3 regions of the Brevibacterium sp. K72 genome follow, and region 3 is predicted to be linked to each of the others. Evidence: predicted binding sites of a transcription regulator. Region 3 holds the regulator's gene; each other region holds the start of a gene.
The links. The regulator HspR, encoded in region 3, represses chaperone genes until heat shock. The targets are predictions, from matches to a motif close to AAGTTGAGTCNNNNNGACTCAACTT.
Positions count from the first base shown of each region.

Region 1: the regulator HspR is predicted to act here: its motif matches at 4,682-4,706, upstream of ACQ1RG_RS07905 (ATP-dependent Clp protease ATP-binding subunit).
Region 2: the regulator HspR is predicted to act here: its motif matches at 3,088-3,112, upstream of clpB (ATP-dependent chaperone ClpB).

Region 1 covers NZ_CP191582.1:1,803,087-1,809,452, reverse strand. Annotated here, with positions in the region: gene ACQ1RG_RS07915 (YidC/Oxa1 family membrane protein insertase) at 1-524, shown strand, start outside; gene ACQ1RG_RS07910 (metallophosphoesterase family protein) at 629-1,669, shown strand; gene ACQ1RG_RS07905 (ATP-dependent Clp protease ATP-binding subunit) at 2,119-4,665, opposite strand; gene ACQ1RG_RS07900 (DUF4188 domain-containing protein) at 4,804-5,355, opposite strand; gene ACQ1RG_RS07895 (MerR family transcriptional regulator) at 5,466-6,092, shown strand; gene ACQ1RG_RS07890 (DUF3152 domain-containing protein) at 6,132-6,366, opposite strand, start outside.
Region 2 covers NZ_CP191582.1:690,370-696,735, reverse strand. Annotated here, with positions in the region: gene clpB (ATP-dependent chaperone ClpB) at 429-3,035, opposite strand; gene ACQ1RG_RS03060 (NAD-dependent epimerase/dehydratase family protein) at 3,650-4,651, shown strand; gene ACQ1RG_RS03055 (FAD-binding dehydrogenase) at 4,717-6,366, opposite strand, start outside.
Region 3 covers NZ_CP191582.1:533,144-539,509, forward strand. Annotated here, with positions in the region: partial or broken gene ureC (urease subunit alpha) at 1-380, opposite strand, end outside; gene ureB (urease subunit beta) at 380-781, opposite strand; gene ACQ1RG_RS02395 (urease subunit gamma) at 793-1,095, opposite strand; gene ACQ1RG_RS02400 (purine-cytosine permease family protein) at 1,095-2,765, opposite strand; gene ACQ1RG_RS02405 (heat shock protein transcriptional repressor HspR) at 3,238-3,687, opposite strand; gene ACQ1RG_RS02410 (DnaJ C-terminal domain-containing protein) at 3,702-4,751, opposite strand; gene ACQ1RG_RS02415 (nucleotide exchange factor GrpE) at 4,966-5,637, opposite strand; gene dnaK (molecular chaperone DnaK) at 5,637-6,366, opposite strand, start outside.

The DNA of each region.
Region 1 (6,366 bases), 1.3 Mb from region 3:
ACGCCTCCCCGTTCGCCGGGTGCCTGCCGGTGCTCGCACAGACGCCCGTCCTCATGGCCGTCTACGGCCTCTTCGTCCAGGCGACGATCGGCGGACAGGCCAACGAGCTGCTCGGCCACACGCTCTTCGGGATCCCGCTGAGCTCGAGCCTCGTCGGGCTCATCGGCTCGGGGTCGCTGACGTGGGTCTCGGGAACGCTGTTCGCGGTCCTCATCATCCTCATCGCCGTCATCGCCGGCCTCTCCCGGCACCTGCTCACCCCACCCATCCCCGAGACGGCGGCGACAGCCTCAGGGAGGGCCGCCTCGGCGGGCTCAGGACCCGGTCAGGGAACGATGCCCGATCTCACGCAGATGACGAGGATGCTCAGCTTCATGCCGTTCATCACCGCGGTCATCGCCGCCTTCGTGCCGCTCGCAGCGACCCTCTACCTCCTGACGACGACGGCGTGGACGCTCGGCGAACGATTGGTCATCAACCGCGCCCTCGGGGTCGATCACACCGGCGCGCCACGTGAACTGTAGTTGGTCCTGAGGTGACGGACATGAACTCGAATTGAACTCCCCGGTTCAGGTCCGGTCAACCGAGCGGACACTTCGCCTCTGTGTGGCGCCCCTATCGTGACGCCATGGTCAACAGACGCACACTCATCACCACCGCCGGCGTCGGCGCCCTCGGCGCATCGCTCGGCTTGGCAGCACCCGCCTCGGCGAAACCGGGAGGCAACGACAAGGGAAGGGGCCGCGGCCGGGGCCGCGACAAGGGCCAGGTGACGACCTTCAACGTCATCTCCGACATCCAGGGCGACCTCGGGGACTTCGGCGTCGCACTCGACGACATGGCCAAGATCAACCCGGGCAGCTCCGGCCTCGCGATCGCCGGCGACATCACCCCTCGCGGATACGACTTCGAGTACGCGAACGTGCGCAAGCGCATGGACAAGCACACGTCCCCCGGCACGGTGGCGTGGGCGATCGGCAACCACGAGTTCTACGTTCCCAAGTACAAGGACCCGAACACGCTGTCCCAGGACACGTGGCCCAACGACGTCGTCGAGGACTCGCTGTTCAAGTCGTTCTACAACTTCGCCGGCCGCAACTCGATCTACGAGGAGTTCAGCTTCGGCGGCATCCCTGTGCTCGCGATCGGCACCGAACGCTACATGCGGTACCACGACGAGAAGCTCTGGGACGAGGTCTGGATGAGCGACAAGCAGTTCTCGTGGCTCGAGGATCGCCTCGACTACTGGAACCGGCGGAACAAGCCGATCATGATCATCACCCACCACCCGCTGCCGAACACGGTCTCCGGGACGAGGAACAAGCTCTACCTCTCGAACTACCTGCAGTCCGATCGCCTCCTCGACCTGCTCGGGCCGTACAAGAACGTCTTCCTCTTCTCCGGACACACGCACTGGGACCTCGAGCTCTCCGACTGGTACACGCGACGCGTCGTCCCCTCCTCGGGCAACCTCTCCGGCTTCAATGTCTTCAACACCGGCGCGATCGAGACCGGCTACACCGACAACGGAACCGGCGGCGAGAAGAGCGTGCCCGGCGGGTTCAACCAAGGACTCCAGGTCGAGGTCTCGGACGACTCCGTGACGGTCCGCGCGCGTGACTTCAAGCGCAAGGCCTGGATGAAGGAGATCACGGTTCCGCTCGCCTGAGTCGGCGGGGTGCGGGCTCGGCGGGGTGCGGGCGCACAACACCGACGCGGTGGTCCGACATATACGCGGTTAGCAGACCGCGTATATGTCGGACCACCGCGTCGGTAATCTGCGTCGTGTCGGTTCACCGCGTTCGTGTCGGTTCACCGCGTCGGTGACGTACTCGCCGCGATCGCTCCCAGAGTGCGCTCCGCCGAGACAGCACTCGGTGCCCAGACAGCTCTCGGCGCCCAGACAGCACAGTGCCCGGGTGGGAATACGCTTCCCACCCGGGCACTGGCCGTGCAGTCACACACGATGCTCGAGGAACGTCGCTGGTCAGGCGCTCGCATGGCCTACCTCACGCGGCCGACCTCACACGCCTGGCCTCGAGCAGCCAATCTCACACGCCTGACCGCACGCGGCCAGCCTCACGCAACCGACCTCACGCAGCGAGCGGCGCGCGCTCCTCACGCAGCGAGCGGCGCGCGCTCCTCTCGCGGGGCGACGACGAGCTCACCGTCGGAGACGGAGACCTCGACGGTGCCGCCCTCGGCGACGGCCTCGGTCACGAGGATGTCGGCGATCCGGTCGTCGAGCTCGCGCTGGATCACCCGGCGCAGCGGACGGGCGCCGAACTCGGGCTCGTAGCCCGCCTCGGCGAGGAAGTCCACGGCCTCCTCGGTGATCTCGAGGGCGATCCCCTGACGGGAGAGCCGCTCGATCGCGAGTTCGAGCTGGAGGCGGACGATCTCCCGCAGCTGCGTGCGGTCGAGCCGGGAGAACATCACGGTCTCGTCGATCCGGTTGAGGAACTCGGGACGCATGACCTCCTTGAGCCGGCCCTTGACCTTCGCCCGCAGGTCCTTGTCCGTGACCGTCGCATCCGCCGAGGTGAAGCCCAGCGGGGTGCTCTGGCCGATGAACTCGGACCCGAGGTTCGAGGTCATGATGATGACGGTGTTGCGGAAGTCGACCGTCCGACCCTGACCGTCGGTGAGCCGACCGTCGTCGAGGACCTGGAGGAGCAGGTTGAACGCATCCGGGTGCGCCTTCTCGACCTCGTCGAGGAGGATGACCGAATACGGGCGCCTGCGCACCTGCTCGGTGAGCTGTCCGGCCTCGTCGTAGCCGACGTAGCCGGGAGGAGCACCGACGAGACGCGACACGGTGTGCCGTTCCCCGAACTCGCTCATGTCGAAGCGGATCATCGCCGCCTCGTCATCGAACAGGGTCGCAGCGAGGGCCTTCGCCAGCTCCGTCTTGCCCACGCCCGTCGGGCCGAGGAAGAGGAAGCTGCCGATCGGCCGCTGCGGGTCGCCCATGCCGGTCTGCGACCGGCGGATGGCCTTCGACACCGCGGTCACGGCGTCGTCCTGACCGACGACGCGCTCGTGGAGCATGTCCTCGAGCCCGGCGAGGCGGATCTTCGTCTCCTGCGTCATGGACGACGCGGGGATCCCGGTCGCCCGGGACACGACGGCAGCGATCTGCTCGGCATCGACGACGCGGTCGCCGCCCTCTTTCGCCGAGGCGGCCGCTGAGCCGAGGACGGCTTCGAGCTGATCCGTCAGGGCGGAGATCTCGTCACGGATCTCCCCGGCCCGCTCGTAGTGCTCGGCGGCTATCGCGGAGTTCTTCTCCGCTTCGAGCTCGCCGAGGCGTGCCCGCAGCGCCGAGGTGTCGACGACGGGTCCGCGCTTGAGCGAGAGCCGCGCTCCGGCCTGATCGATGAGGTCGATCGCCTTGTCCGGCAGGTACCGGTCGGTGATGTAGCGGTGCGAGAGTTCGACCGCTGCCCGGATCGCCTCGGCGTCGTAGGTGACGCCGTGGTGGTCGGCGTAGCGACCGGAGAGGCCGTCGAGGATCGTCACGGCGTCCTCGATGCTCGGCTCCCCGACCATGACCGGCTGGAACCGGCGGGCGAGTGCCGAGTCCTTCTCGATGGTCCGGAACTCCCGCAGCGTCGTCGCGCCGAGGAGGTGGAGATCTCCGCGGGCGAGCCGCGGCTTGAGGATGTTGCCGGCGTCCATCGAGTTCGATTCGCCGTTGCCGCCGGCGCCGACGAGCGTGTGGAGCTCGTCGACGAAGACGATCGTGTCGCCGTCGGCGGCGATCTCGTCGAGCGTGTTGGTCAGTCGTTCCTCGAAGTCACCGCGGTAGCGGGTACCGGCGAGCATGCCGGGCATGTCGAGGGCGATGACGCGCTTGCCCTGCAGCTGCGCGGGAATCTCGCCGGACTCGATCGCCTGGGCGAGGCCTTCGGCGATCGCGGTCTTGCCGACACCGGCTTCGCCGATGAGAACGGGGTTGTTCTTCGTTCGGCGAGCGAGGATCTCGATGGTCTCCTCGATCTCGTCGCCGCGGCCGATGACCGGGTCGAGCCGACCCTCAGCGGCGAGCGCGGTGAGGTCGGTGCCGAACTTCTCGAGCATCGACTCCTCCCCATTGGTCTCACCGGAGGCGTTCGCATTCTGCTTCGCCTCGGCGGCCTGAGCACCGGCCTGCAGCGTGGCCTGGGTGACCCCGGCCTGTGCGAGGATCCGCCCGGCGGGCATCTCCTGATTGAGGACGAAGGCGAAGAACACGTGCTCGGGGTCGATGTAGGTCGATCCGAACGCCCGGGCCACCTGGTAGGCGTCGAGCAGCGCCTTCTGAGCAGCGCCCGTGAGCGTGGGCGCACCGTCGCCGGTGCGTGATTCGGCTGCCTCGGGCAGTCGTTCGTCGATCGCGGTCACGATCGCCTCGGGGTCGGCGCCCATCTGACGCAGCGACGCCGAGCCGTGCTCGGATTCGACCATGACGCGCAGCAGGTGCAGCGCGTCGACCTCTTCCTGGCCGCGACCGCGGGACAGGGCGGCGGCACCGTCGACGACCTCCCGGGTGCGCTTGGACAGCAGCCGGTTGATGTCGACGGAACGGCCCTGACGTGGGGTGTTCTGACCCTGCAGGTAGCGGGCGAGGAACTCGTCGAACGAGCCCTCGCCGCCGCTGGAAGGTCCGAAGAAGTTAGCCAAAGTGACCTCCTCTTGAAAGTTGAGTCAGGGTGACTCAGTTAAGTCCTTTGACCCAATCAACGAGAATCACTTCGGGGTTATTCCCCGCCCGAATCCGAGCGTGAGCGAGGTCTCCGCGGCCGCTGCGGCGCGGGTCCCTCACCGGTCGCGACGCGCCTGCCGGTCACGGGCGCGGACGCTGCGCGGACCGACCGGACGGGTGCCGACGGCCTTCGCGAGTCCCAACGGCGGCGTGCCGACGTACATCGACTCGGCTCCGGCGACGGGGAACGTCTCGTGCCAGACGCCGACGGCGTTCGGCGCCGAGCGGGCCCGCTTGTTGAACGCCGTCCAGGCCGGACGGTGCTCGGATTCGGGGGCGGCGGCGTAGCTGTAGATCTTCTCGAGCGAATCCCAGTACTGGACGAGCCAGGGTCCACGGAGATCGAACACGAGCCGGTAGCCGCGCATTCCCGAGTCCGGGTCCGCGGAGAGCTCGGCGAGCATCCGCGGCATGGCCGCGAAGACCGGTATCCACTGGTCGAAGCGCCACCATCGGCGGATCCGCATGCCGATGATGAAGACGACGAGCTCGCCGTCGTAGTCGTGGGTGAGCTTCTCCGGCCCGGGGACCGCTCGCCGCGAACTCGTCGGCGCGCCTGCGCCGGTCGGTGGATCAGTCGCCTCTGGTGTGTTCGCTGTCGTCGCCATCGCTCGCCCCTGCCATAATGGATATCTGCACTCTCCAATATTGGATACCTTGACTCTCCAATGTCAAGGGTCGGTCGACATTCGTCTCCGATGAACGAAACGAGGTCCGCATGCGCATCTCCGAGCTCTCGCGCCGCAGCGACGTGCCGGTGGCGACGATCAAGTACTACCTGCGTGAAGGTCTGCTGCCCGCCGGCGAGCGGACCTCGGCGACGCAGGCGGTCTACACCGAGGCGCACGTCAACCGCCTCGAGCTCATCCGCGCGCTTCTCGGCCCGGCACGGCTCTCGATCGAGAAGGCGAAGCGCGTGCTCGGAGTCATCGACGATCCGCCGGACACGTTCATCGGCGTCCTCGGCGCCGCACAGGAGGCGACCGCGCAGGAGCCCGCCGATGCCCCCGACGACGGCCCTGCCCTTGCGCTCATCGCCGAACTCGGATGGTCGGTGGATCCGGAGAGCGTCGAGGTCCGCCAGCTTGCGAGCGCGCTGCGCGCCGTCGAGGCCGGCGGCGTCGAGGTCCTCGACGGCGGGCTCGCTCGATACGGTCGTACGATCCATGACCTCGCCGAGGCGGAGGTGGCGACCGTGCCCACCGATGAGATCGACGGGGCCGTCCGTCAGGCCGTGCTCGGCACTCTGCTCCTCGAACCCGTGCTGCTCGCCCTGCGCCGGCTGGCCCAGCAGGATGTCGCGACCCGGAGGTTCAGGGACGCAGATTCGGGCGCTGAGGGCTGAGGGCTGAGGGGAGCCTGTGCCCCTTAACCCTCTGTGCCCCTAACCTTCAGACGGCCAGCCATTGGGCTTGCAGCCTTGGAGTCCCTTCGTCTGCTGCTGCATGAGCGGGGCGGTCTTTCCCGTGCCCGGGCACGATGCGTGTCCGTGGCCGAGGGCGTGGCCGACCTCGTGGTTGATGAGGTACTGCCGGTACTGAGTGAGATCGTCGAACTCCTCGGTCGCACTCACCCAGCGCTTCGCATTGAGGATGACATTGGGCCCGTTGCGGCACGAG
Region 2 (6,366 bases), 160 kb from region 3:
CCGAGGAGGATCCGGTGCGAATAGGGGCAGGATTTCGAACCGGATCCTCCTCGGGGAGGCATTTGCCTCGACGAGGCACGCACTCACCCCAGCCGCCGGCCCTTCGACACGCGCTCACCCGAGCAGCCTCGGCGACGGCCCTCAGCGCGCGGACGCCACCGACTCAGCCGCCACTGCACTCCCCGAGGAGGATCCGGTTCGGATGCAGGCCGGATTTCGAACCGGATCCGCCTCGGGGAGGCACCCGTCTCGGAGGGGCACCCGCCTCACGCCACCCGCCGGCCCTTCGACACGCGCTCACCCGAGCAGCCTACGTCCCCGGACACACTGAAGGAGGGGCGACCATGATGGTCGCCCCTCCTTCGGATGAGCAGTCTGCCGGATGAGCAGTCGGCTTGATGAGCAGTCGGCCGCTCAGCCCGGATGCCTCACTGCTTGGCCTGGAGCTCCAGACCCGTCGTGTCGGCGTGCTCGGGCATCGTGACGAGGACCGTGTCCCCGTCCTGGATGTCGCCGGCGAGCATCTTCCGCGCCAGCTTGTCCCCGATCTCGCGCTGGACGAGACGGCGCAGAGGCCTCGCACCGTAGGCCGGATCGTAGCCTTCGAGCGCGAGCCAGTCCTTGGCCTCCTGGGTCACGTCGAGGGTGATCCGACGATCCGCGAGGCGCTTGTCCATGCTCTTGATCTGCAGGTCGACGATCGAGGTGAGCTCGTCGTTGCTCAGCGCGTCGAAGAGCACGATGTCGTCGAGCCGGTTGAGGAACTCGGGCTTGAACGCCGAGGCGACGACGTCCATGACCGCATCCTTCTGCTCCTGCGCCGTCATCGCCTGATCGACGAGGAACTGGGAACCGAGGTTCGAGGTGAGGATGAGGATCGTGTTCCGGAAGTCGACCGTGCGGCCCTGACCATCCGTGAGACGACCGTCGTCGAGGACCTGGAGGAGGATGTCGAAGACGCTCGGATGCGCCTTCTCCACCTCGTCGAGGAGGACGACGGAGTACGGACGCCGACGCACCGCCTCGGTGAGCTGACCGCCCTCGTCGTAGCCGACGTACCCCGGGGGAGCACCGACGAGGCGGGAGACCGTGTGCTTCTCCCCGTACTCGCTCATGTCGATGCGGATGAGGGCCTTCTCGTCGTCGAAGAGGAAGTCCGCGAGTGACTTCGCGAGCTCCGTCTTGCCGACGCCGGTCGGTCCGAGGAAGAGGAACGACCCGGTCGGCCGGTCGGGATCGGAGACCCCGGCCCGGGAGCGGCGGATCGCATCGGAGACCGCGGCAACGGCATCCTTCTGCCCGATGAGGCGCTTGCCGAGCTCGTTCTCCGCCCCGAGCAGCTTCTCGACCTCGCCCTGCATGAGGCGTCCGGCGGGGATGCCCGTCCACGACGCCACCACCTCGGCGATGTCGTTGGCCGTGACCTTGTCGCTGACCATCGGATCGCTGGTCTGGCCGGCGTCGGCCTCTGCCTCCTCGGCCTCGGCCTCGGCGATCTCCTTCTGCACCGCGGGGATCTCCCCGTAGAGCAGACGCGACGCCGTCTCGAGGTCCGTGTCGCGCTGGGCCTTCTCGGCCTGCGAGCGCAGTTCGTCGAGCTTCGTCTTCAGCTCGCCGACCCGGTTGAGGCCGGCCCGCTGGGACTCCCACGTCGCCTCGAGGCCGCGGAGGTTCTCCTCTTTGTCCGCGAGGTCGGCGCGCAGGTTGCTCAGCCGCTCCTGGGAGGCGGAGTCGGTCTCCTTCGACAGGGCCATCTCCTCCATCTTCAGGCGGTCGACGGCACGGCGCAGCTCGTCGATCTCCGCCGGAGCCGAGTCGATCTCCATACGCAGCCGTGATGCCGCCTCGTCGACGAGGTCGATCGCCTTGTCCGGCAGCTGCCTGCCGGTGATGTACCGGTTCGACAGGCCGGCTGCGGCGACGAGGGCGCCGTCGTTGATCGAGACCTTGTGGTGCGCTTCGTAGCGCTCCTTGAGTCCGCGGAGGATCGCGATGGTGTCCTCGACGCTCGGTTCGCCGACGAACACCTGCTGGAAGCGGCGTTCGAGCGCCGGGTCCTTCTCGATGTTCTCGCGGTACTCATCGAGCGTGGTCGCACCGATGAGCCGCAGCTCGCCGCGGGCGAGCATCGGCTTGAGCATGTTGCCGGCATCCATCGAGGAGTCCCCGCCGGCCCCGGCCCCGACGATCGTGTGGAGCTCGTCGATGAACGTGATGATCTGGCCGTCGGCGTTCTTGATCTCCTCGAGGACCGCCTTGAGGCGCTCCTCGAACTCACCGCGGTACTTCGCTCCGGCCACCATGGCCGAGAGGTCGAGGCTGATGAGCGTCTTGTCCCGCAGGGACTCGGGCACGTCGCCGGCGACGATGCGCTGGGCGAGGCCCTCGACGACGGCGGTCTTGCCGACGCCGGGCTCGCCGATGAGGACGGGGTTGTTCTTCGTCCGGCGCGAGAGCACCTGGATGACCCGGCGCACCTCCTTGTCACGGCCGATGACCGGGTCGAGCTTGCCTTCGCGGGCGGCCGCGGTGAGGTCGATGCCGAACTTCTCGAGCGACTGCATCGTGTCCTCAGGGTTCTCCGAGGTGACCTTCTTGCCGCCGCGCAGCTCCGGCAGGGCGGCGAGCAGCGCGTCGCGGCTCGCGCCGTTGCTGCGCAGGGCATCGCCCGAGCCGTCGTGCATCGCGGCTGCCGCGAGCAGGAGGTGCTCGGTGGAGACGTACTGGTCGCCGAGCGCCGTCATCTCCTCCTGGGCGAGGTTCATCATCTCGAGGCCGGCGCGCGAGAGGCTCGGCTGCGAGACGGACTGACCGCTGACTGTGGGGAATCCGCCGATCACGGCGTCGACGGCGGTGAGAACGGACTGGCGGTCGGCACCGACCTTGGCCAGCAGGTTCGAGGCGAGGGAATCCGGCTGCTCGAGCAGCGCCGCGACGAGGTGGGCCGGTTCGATCTGGTTGTTGTGGCGCGCGACGACGTCATTGACCGCCGCCTGCAGCGCCTCTCGTGACTTGGTCGTCATCTGTGCGTCCATGCGCATCTCCTTCAACTGGTGTGTGTGACTTCTCTTCGTTCCAACACCTCAAAAGTTGAGTCTATTCCACTCAACTTTGGTTTTCGAGGGGGAATTGTCGCCGAGATCAGGGTTGCACCACCGCCTCGACGCCGGGGCGGTGGATGGTCGCGGGGTCCGCCCGGGCGGAGATGGCGGCGCCAGGTTGGGCGGAGATGGCGGGGCCCGGCCGGGCGGTGAGGGCAACGTGCGGCTGGGCGGCGAGGGCGGAGGGGGAGAGAGGACGCCGGCGCGGTGGTCCGGGCCGCGCGTGGATCCCGGCGGCCTTCGTCGCAGCCCCGTGGCCGATGGTCGTGTGCGGCGGCGTCATCGGCGGCTCCTGATTCCAGGCGACTGGGGACAAGGGCGGTTACAGCTGAGGCAATTGTATTCTCACGATGAGGTCTTGTGGGGAACGATTTCTGCGGGCCCGACGCGGCCGAGTCCGTGTGGTCGGTTACAGTTGCCTTAGGCAAGGCAGTGTTCCGTGTGCAGCGGACTCCCCCTGACCGATGCCGATCCGGCCATGCTCGACATGCCGCAGGGGGATGCGCGCACCCGGGACCGGTGAGAGCGGGAAAGAGCGAGGAGCGGCCGTGGCGATAGTGGTGACCGGGGCGAGCGGCTTCATCGGCGGTGCCATCGCCCGTGCCCTGGCGACCCGTGACGAACCGGTCTACGCCCTGTGCCGACGGGATCCGCAGATCCCGGGCGTGAACTTCCACGAATGGGACATCCGACAGGAGGCGCCGGCCCCGATCCGCTCTCTGGCGAAGAAGGTCACCGCTGTCTTCCACTGTGCCGGCATCCACGACGTCACCGCAGCCTACGACGACTTCTACGACGTGCGTGTCACCGGCACCCGCAACGTCCTCGACGCCTTCGAGGACGCGAGGATCGTCCATCTGTCCTCGACGACCGTCTACTCACCGACGGCCCCGCACACCGACCTCTGGGAGGAGGCGGGCCCGAAGGGCCCGAGCGAGTACCACGACGACTACGCGAAGACCCATGTGCTCGCCGAGCAGCTGGTCACCCGCATCCGTCCCGACGCCGCGATCCTCCGCCCTGCCGCCGTCTACGGCCCGGGCGAGACGATGTTCATGCCCAGCCTGCGCTGCTTCGCACGCAAAGGGGTCCTCACCCTGCCCGGCGGCGGTCGGCAGAAGATGACCCTGACGGCGATCGACAATCTCGTCCGGGCGGCACTCGCGTGTCTCGACGTGCCCAAGGCCTCGGGGCCGTTCAACATCGGCGACCCGATCCCCTACCGCCTCAAGGATGCGGTGGCCACGCATTTCGCCCGGATGGGCTATGACCCCGTCGTCATCGAGGCGATCGCCAAGGACAAGGCGCTCGTCGCAGCGAAGGTGGGGCTCAAGGTGAAGTCGCTGTTCCGGCGCGGGGACAGCGCCCGGCTGTTCCTCGTCGAATACCTCCAGCACGACCGCACGTACAACCTCTCCCGCCAGCAGCGGGTGCTCGGGATCTCGACGACCCAGTACCTCACCCCGTCGCGCCTCCAGCGCCCCGCCGGCCCCGTCTCGGGCGCCGAGGCGACCGCCCCCGACGCGGAGAACCCCGGCCCCGCCGCCTGAACCGACGCCCCCGGCCCCGCCGCCTGAACCGCACACTGTCAGTTCAGCCTGAGGCCGCCGACGCCCTACCTCGGCCGTGCGGCCACGGCGCGACCGGCGCGCAGTCCCGAGAAGATGCACCCGCCGAGGAACGTCCCCTCGAGCGCGTTGTACCCGTGCATTCCGCCGCCGCCGAACCCGGCGACCTCACCGGCGGCGAAGAGACCCGGGATCGGCTCACCGCCGGAGTCGAGGACCTGGGCGTCGAGGTCCGTCTCGAGCCCTCCGAGGGTCTTGCGTGAGAGGATTCCCAACCGGACGGCGATGAGCGGTCCGTGCGCGGGGTCGAGGATCGCATGCGGGCGCTGGACCCGCACGATCCGATCGCCGAGGTAGCGCCGGGCCCGGTGGATCGCCTGCACCTGCGGATCCCGGGGGTCGGCGTCCCCGATCTCCCGGTCCCGGGCTGCGATCTGCGCGACGAGGTCATCGTGGTCGATGACCGGGCCCCGGGAGCGGGCATTCATCCCCGCGACGAGCTCCTCGGTGGTCTCGGCGACGACGAAGTCGGACCCGAACCGGGTGAACGCCTCGACGGGGGCGGGCGCGCCGGAGGAGCGCACGCGGTCGAGGGTGACCCGGATGTCCTTGAGCGTGAGGTCGGGGTTCTGCTCGGAGCCCGAGAGCGCGAACTCCTTGCGGATGATCGAGGCGTTGAGGACGAACCACGAGTAGTCGTGCCCGGTGCTCAGGATCGCGGCCATCGTCCGGTTCGTGTCGAATCCCGGGTAGTTCGGGGCGGGCAGACGCTGCCCGGCGGCGTCGAACCACAGCGAGGAGGGGCCGGGGATGATGCGGATCCCGTGGCCCGGCCAGATCGGGTTCCAGTTCTCGATGCCCTCGGTGTACGCCCAGATCCGGTCCCGGTTGATCAGACTCGCCCCCGCCGCCTCGGCGATGCCGAGCATCCCCCCGTCGACATGGGCGGGCACGCCCGCGAGCATCCGGTCGGGGAACGGGCCGAGGCGCTCGGTCGGCCAGAACCTGCGCATCGTCTCGAAGCTGTGCCCGATCCCGCCGCTGGTGACGATGACGGCCGGGGCACGGAACTCGAAGTCGTCGACCTCCTCCCGGTTCGAGGCGATCCCGCGCGCCGTCGGGCTCGGTGCGAGCACCCGTCCGCGCACACCGACGACGCCGCGGTCGTCGGTGAGCAGCTCATCGACCCGGTGACGGAAGCGGAAGTCGACCCGGCCGGCCGCCTCGGCGGCTTCGACGGGCTCCCGGAAGATCCGCACGACCTCGGGACCGGTGCCCCACGTGAGGTGGAATCGGGGCACGGAGTTCCCGTGGTCGCCGGGTTCGGTGCCGCCGCGTTCGGCCCACCCGACGATCGGGGTCAGCCGCAGCCCGAGGCCGTGGAGGTAGTCCCGCTTCTCCCCGGCGGCGAAGTCGAGGTAGGCATCGGCCCACTTGCGCGGCCAGCGGTCCTCCTCCCGGTCGAACCCCGCCGAGGCGGCCCAGTCGGAGCGGGCGAGGTCGAGGGAGTCCCGCACTCCCAGGCGACGCTGTTCGGGGGAGTCGACGAGGAAGAGCCCGCCGAGGGACCAGAACGCCTGCCCGCCGAGGGAGGCCCGGTTCTCCTGGTCGACGATGAGGACGCTCCTGCCCGCACGGGTGAGCTCAAAGGCGGCGACGAGGCCGGCCAGTCCCGCCCCGACGATGATCGCGTCGGG
Region 3 (6,366 bases):
CGGCCCTCGCCGGAGATGACGTCGGTCGAGGCGCCGATCTCCAATTCGGGGTCGACGCCGTCGGCGATGTCGCTGTTGCCGGCCCGACCGAGTGCCGTGATCCTGCCGTCGCGGATCCCGACGTCGGCGCGGATGACACCCCACCAGTCGAGGACGATGACGTTCGTGATGACGGTGTCCGGCGCGCCCTCGGCCCGGCTCGTCGTGCCCTGGAGCATCGATTCGCGGATCGACTTCCCGCCGCCGAAGACCGCTTCGTCCCCGCCGAAGGTCCGGTCCTCCTCGATCTCGATCCACAGGTCGGTGTCGCCGAGGCGGACCTGATCCCCGGTCGTCGGTCCGTAGAGGGCGGCGTAGCGCTGGGCTGAGATCTCGACCATCAGCCCTCCCCCGCCTCGGCGCCGGATTCCCCCGCGTCGGGGGACGAACCCTCGTCACTTCGCGCCGCCTCGGCGGCGGCTGCCTCCTCTCGGATCTGCAGGCCGGGGACACGCTTGCGCCCGCCGAGGCGGACGATCGCCACGGTCCGCGAGGCCCCCGGTTCGAACCTCACCGACGTCCCCGCGGGGACGTCGAGACGGAACCCGGTCGCGCCTCGGCGATCGAAGGACAGGGCGTCGTTGACGTCGGGCAGGTGGATGTGCGATCCGATCTGCACGGGCCGGTCGCCGGTGTTCTCGATGGTCGCGGTGCCGGTGTCGGGGGCGCTGCGCCGGTTGAGCACGCGGATGCCCTCGCGCACCTGCACGGCACCGGGCCCGTGGTCTCTCGTCCCTGTCATGGGTGGTCCTGTCAGTCGATGGGGTTGTGGATGGTGACGAGCTTGCGCCCGTCGGGGAAGGTTGCCTCGACCTGGACGTCGTGGAGCATGGGCGGCACATCGTCCATGACGTCGCCCCTGGTGAGCACCTCGCGCCCGGTGACCATGAGCTCCTCGACGTTCGCCCCCTCGCGGGCGCGCTCGATGACCCACGTGCTCAGCAGCGCGATGGCCTCGGGGTGGTTGAGGGGCACTCCCCGTGCAAGCCGGTCACGGGCGATCATCCCGGCCACCGACAGCAGCAGCTTCTCCGTGTCGCCCGGAGTGAAGTGCATCAGCGCTCCCGCACGGGGTCGGCCGGCAGGACGTGTTCGCCGAGGCGATCGGTCGACAGTGCCAGGGAGCTGAGGTAGAGGGTTTCGCCGTTGGGTCCGCGCTTCGCCGAGGCGATCATGTCCGGACGCTCGAACTCCATCTCCGTGACGTGGCACCACAGGGTGGCGTCGGTGGGGTTGCCGTGCTCGTCGAGCAAGGGCACGTCGATGCCGTCGTCGCGGCGGCGCAGATAGTACCGGCCACGGGTGAGGATCGCCATGAGCGGGGTCGCGACGATCGCGATGCCGACGGCGAAGAGCGGCGAGAACGGCTGGACGGCGGACCCGAAGGCCCCGAAATAGATCGCGATCGACACTCCTCCGGAGAGGAGCAGCGAGACGACTCCGACGGGATTCCAGTCGTAGAGCATCCCACGACGGAACTCCGGTGTCTTCGGGGAGAGTCCGAGGACGTACTTGTTGATCGCGATGTCGGCGGCGACGACGCAGATCCACGACATCGCGAGGTTGGCGTAGAAGCTGAGGATCGCGTTGAGGAAGTCGAACATGTTCAGCTCCATGAGCGCGAGCGCGAAGAGGAGGTTGACGACGAGGAACGTGATCCGCCCCGGGTAGCGCTTGGTGATCCGCGTGTACGCGTTCGTCCACGCCAGCGAGCCGGAGTAGGCGTTGGTGACGTTGATCTTCACCTGCGAGATGACGACGAGGACGACGGCGAGCAGGAGCGCGAGCCACTGCGGCATCATCTGCTCGTAGGTGGCGAGCAGCTGCTGGACGGGTTCGGTCGCGAAGCTCGTCGCTCCGGGGACGTTGGCGATGAGGTAGACGGCGAGGAACATGCCGATGATCTGCTTCGTCGCCCCGAAGATCACCCAGCCGGGACCGGCGAGGATGACCGCGGTCCACCAGCTGCGACGGTTGGCCGGGGTGCGGGGCGGCATGAAGCGCAGGTAGTCGATCTGCTCGGCGATCTGGGCGATGAGGGAGAGGCAGACGCCGGCGGCGAGCATCGCCGAGGCGAAGTTCGCGCTCTCCCCGCTCTCGCCCTGGTAGGCGAAGAACGAGCTCACGGAGTCGGGCTGGAAGGCGATGAGGTAGCCGACGGGCACGACCATGAGGACGAGCCACAGCGGCGTCGTCGAGACCTGGAGCCGGGCGAGGGCCTTCATGCCGAAGATGACGAGCGGGAAGATGATGACCGTGGAGAGGAGGTAGCCGATCGGGCGCGGTATCCCGAGGCCGAGGTAGAGTCCCTGCGCCATGATCGAGCCCTCGAGGGCGAAGAAGATGAAGGTGAAGGTCGCGAAGATGATGTTCGTGATGACCGAGCCGTAGTAGCCGAATCCGGCCCCGCGAGTGATGAGGTCGAGGTCGAGGTTGTAGCGGGCGGCGTAGAACGCGAGCGGCCACCCGGTGAGGAAGATGATGATCGCCGCGGTGAGGATGCCGAGGATCCCATTGGCCGTGCCGTGGGCGAGCCCGATGCTCGCGCCGATCGAGAAGTCCGCGAGGTAGGCGATCCCGCCGAGCGCACTCGTCGCGACGACGGCCGGCGCCCAAGTCCGGTAGGAGCGCGGGGCGAAGCGCAGCGTGTAGTCCTCGAGGCTCTCCCGCGCCGCGGTCTTCGCCTCGCTGCTGCCCGGCGGCGGTGTCGCCGATGTCTCTTTCATGGTGGCCCTCTCAGTCGCGCCCGATCCCAACATCGCCCATCCTGGCAGGCGATTGTTTCGGTGCGTGTCGACTGAGTTTCGTCCATGTTTCGAGACCAAAGTTTCATCTCGCGGACAGGTCCGCGCAGTGACCAGTGGTGGCTGTGGGAGCACCCGCGGACATCGGCTGCGCTCAGGGGCTTCCTGCAGGCAGAGCCACAGGAACCGAGCGCCACTCCGACCCGCACACACGCAAATGAGTCGGTTCTCGCCCGATCGGTCGGTTCATGAACAGACTCATCGGGCGAAAACCGACCCAATCAGGTGGGCAGCGCGCGGACTCGGCTCGAAGCGATGCCACTGGACACCCGGCGGCGCGGAGGAACACCCCGGGCATGAGAAAAGGGGCGGCGTCAGCCACCCCTGTTCGCTCACGCCCGGCGCCGCCCGGCGCTCACGCCGTGCTACCAGGCGCCGCGTCGCCGCCGGGCGCTCACACCCTCCGGGCGCGGAAGTCGTCGTAGAGCACCACGGCTCCGGTCCCGGACTCCGGCGACACCTTCGGCCGCCGGCCGCGGGCGATCGAGACGACGTCGCCCCTCGACCCGGCGGCGAACACGCGGGCATCCCGCTCGCGTGCCTCCGCCTGGGCGAGGGCCTCCTCCTCGAGCTCCTGGTTCCGGCTCCGGAGGGCGTCGATCTGGTTCTGCATCTCCATGATCTTCTTGATCCCCACGAGGTTGACGCCCTCGTCCTGCGAGAGATGCTGGATCAGGCGCAGCTTGGCGATGTCCCGCCCCGAGTAGCGGCGGCCCTTGCCGGCCGTCCGCTGCGGGGTGACGAGGCCCATCCGGTCATACTGCCGCAGGGTCTGCGGGTGCATGCCCGCGAGTTCCGCTGCCACGGAGATGACGTAGAGCGCCGCACTCTGAGAGAACTGCATGGTGCCCCGCCGCCTCAGCTCGCCTTGGCCCGATCGAGCAGGCCGGCTCGCGGATCCTCGGACTCGGTCGCCGCCTTGTAGGCCTCGACCGCTTCCTTGGCCTCCTTCGAGAGGTTCTTCGGGGCGACGATCTCAACGGTTACGAGCAGGTCGCCCGTGCCCTTCTTCGTCTGCACGCCCTTGCCGCGCACGCGCAGGGTCCGACCCGAGGGCGTGCCCGCGGGGATCTTCACCTTGACGGGCTGACCGCCGAGCGTGGGCACCTTGACCTCCGCACCGAGGGCCGCTTCGTCGAAGCTCACCGGCAGGTCCATCCGCAGGTTGTCGCCGTCGCGGGTGAACACCGGGTGCGGCTTGACGTGGACCGTGAGGATGACGTCGCCGGGCTCGCCGCCGTTCGGGCTCGCCTTGCCCTTGCCTGCCAGTCGGATCTTCTGCCCGTCCTTGACCCCGATCGGGGTGCGCACGGTCAGCGGCTTGCCGTTGGGCATCTTCAGCTTGACCGAGGCACCGTTGGCAGCCTCGGTGAAGCTGAGATTGGTCGAGGACTTGATGTCACCGCCCTTGACCGGGGGCGAGTAGCCGCCGCCGAAGCCGCTGTCACCGTAGCCGCCGTAGGAGGCACCGCCGCCGAAGCCGTTGAGCAGATCGGCGAGATCGGGCGGAACGTCGCCGTATCCGCCGCCGAAACCTCCGCCGCCGGGCGAGTAGGTCGTGCGTGTGCGCGTGCGACCGCCGCCTCCGAAGAGGTCGGAGAAGACGTCGTCGAACCCGCCTCCGCCGCCGGCACCACCGGCACCGGCGCTGAACCTGGCGCCGCTGCCCATCGCGCGGACCTGGTCGTACTGTTCGCGCGACTCCTTGTTCGACAGCACCTGGTGGGCCTGTCCGATCTCCTTGAACTTCGCCTCCGCCTCGGCGTCCCCCGGATTCGCGTCCGGATGGTACTTCCGCGCGAGCTTGCGGTAGGCCTTCTTGATCTCGGAGTCCGTCGCGTCCTTGGAGACGCCGAGGGTCTTGTAGAAGTCCTTCTCGAACCAGTCATTCTGCGGTCCGGTACTCATCTGGCACCTCCCTTCTTCCTTGTCCTGTTCGTCGTGCCGCTGCCACCTGGCCTCGGCTCTGTCATCGTTTCCCTCATCTGTCTGCTCACAATCCGCAGCCCCCGGACAACGTCTGCGTCCCGGAGACTCCGGACCGTCGCCGAGGCGGTTCCTTCGTCCCAGCATCCGCTCACGAACGCTGGGAGGCGGTCCCACCTCGGCGGGGTCGGGGTCCTCAGTCCTCCGGCTGCTGCACGCCGACGCGGGCCGCGCGGATGATGCGATCACCCATGCGGTAGCCCGGCTGCATGACCATGAAGACCGTCGGCACCTCGACGTCGTCCGACGGCTGCTGCATGAGGGCCTCATGCAGCCGCGGATCGAACTCGTCGCCGACGGCACCGTACTGTTCGACGCCGACCTTGGCCAGCGCGTCGAGCAGCTTGTTCACGTGGGCCTCGAAGGGCCCGGAGACGTCGCCGTTCTCCTGCGCCAGCCGCACCTCGTCGAGGACGGGGACCAGCGCCTCGACGACCTTGATCGTGCCGCCGGCTGCCGCCCGCTCGCGTTCGCGGTCGGCGCGCATCCGGTAGGCGGCGTACTCCGCGTTGATCCGCTTGAGATCCGCGAGGTGGGCTGCGGCCTCCGTTCCGGGGGCGGGCTCAGCCGCACCCGGTTCGGCGGCCGCCTCGGTGTCGTTGAGGCTCGAGGCATCGGCGGGGATATCGACCCCGAGGTCGCTGGCATCGGCCAACACTTCCTCGGTGTCCTGTCCCTCCCCGGCCCCCGAGGCCGACTCGGCGTCGGCCTCGGGACGGAGTTCACCGGTGTCCGGATCGACCCGGCGCTTGTCATGGAAGGTGAAGCGTGGCTCCTCGGACGACGGATCGTTGCCCTCGGTGGTCATTACTTCTTCTCCTCGTCCTCATCATCCACGACCTCGGCGTCGACGACATCGTCGTCAGCGCCCGTTCCGGCATCGGAGCCGCCCTGGTCGGAGGCTCCGCCGGCAGCACCGGCGCCGGCTTCCTGCTGTGCGTAGATCGCCTCGCCGATCTTCTGCTGCTTCTCGGTGAGGGTGTCGAACGCCTTCTTCACCGCGTCGTCGTCTTCGCCCTTGAGAGCTTCCTTGACGGCGTCGACGTCGGACTGGATCTCCGACTTGACGTCCTCAGGCAGCTTGTCGGCGTTGTCGTCGAGCAGCTTCTGGGTCTGGTAGGCGAGGTTCTCCGCGTTGTTGCGGACGTCAGCGGCCTCACGGCGCTTCTTGTCCTCTTCCGCGTGCTCCTCGGCCTCACGGACCATGCGCTCGATGTCCTCCTTGGGAAGCGCCGAGCCGCCGGTGATCGTCATCGACTGCTCCTTGCCGGTTCCCTTGTCGGTGGCCGAGACATGGACGATGCCGTTGGCGTCGATGTCGAACGCGACCTCGATCTGCGGGACTCCGCGCGGCGCCGGCGCGATGCCGGTGAGCTCGAAGGTGCCGAGGTTCTTGTTGTCGCGAGTGAACTCGCGCTCACCCTGGAACACCTGGATCGACACCGAGGGCTGGTTGTCCTCAGCCGTGGTGAACGTCTCCGAGCGCTTGGTCGGGATCGGGGTGTTGCGTTCGATGAGCTTCGTCATCACGCCGCCC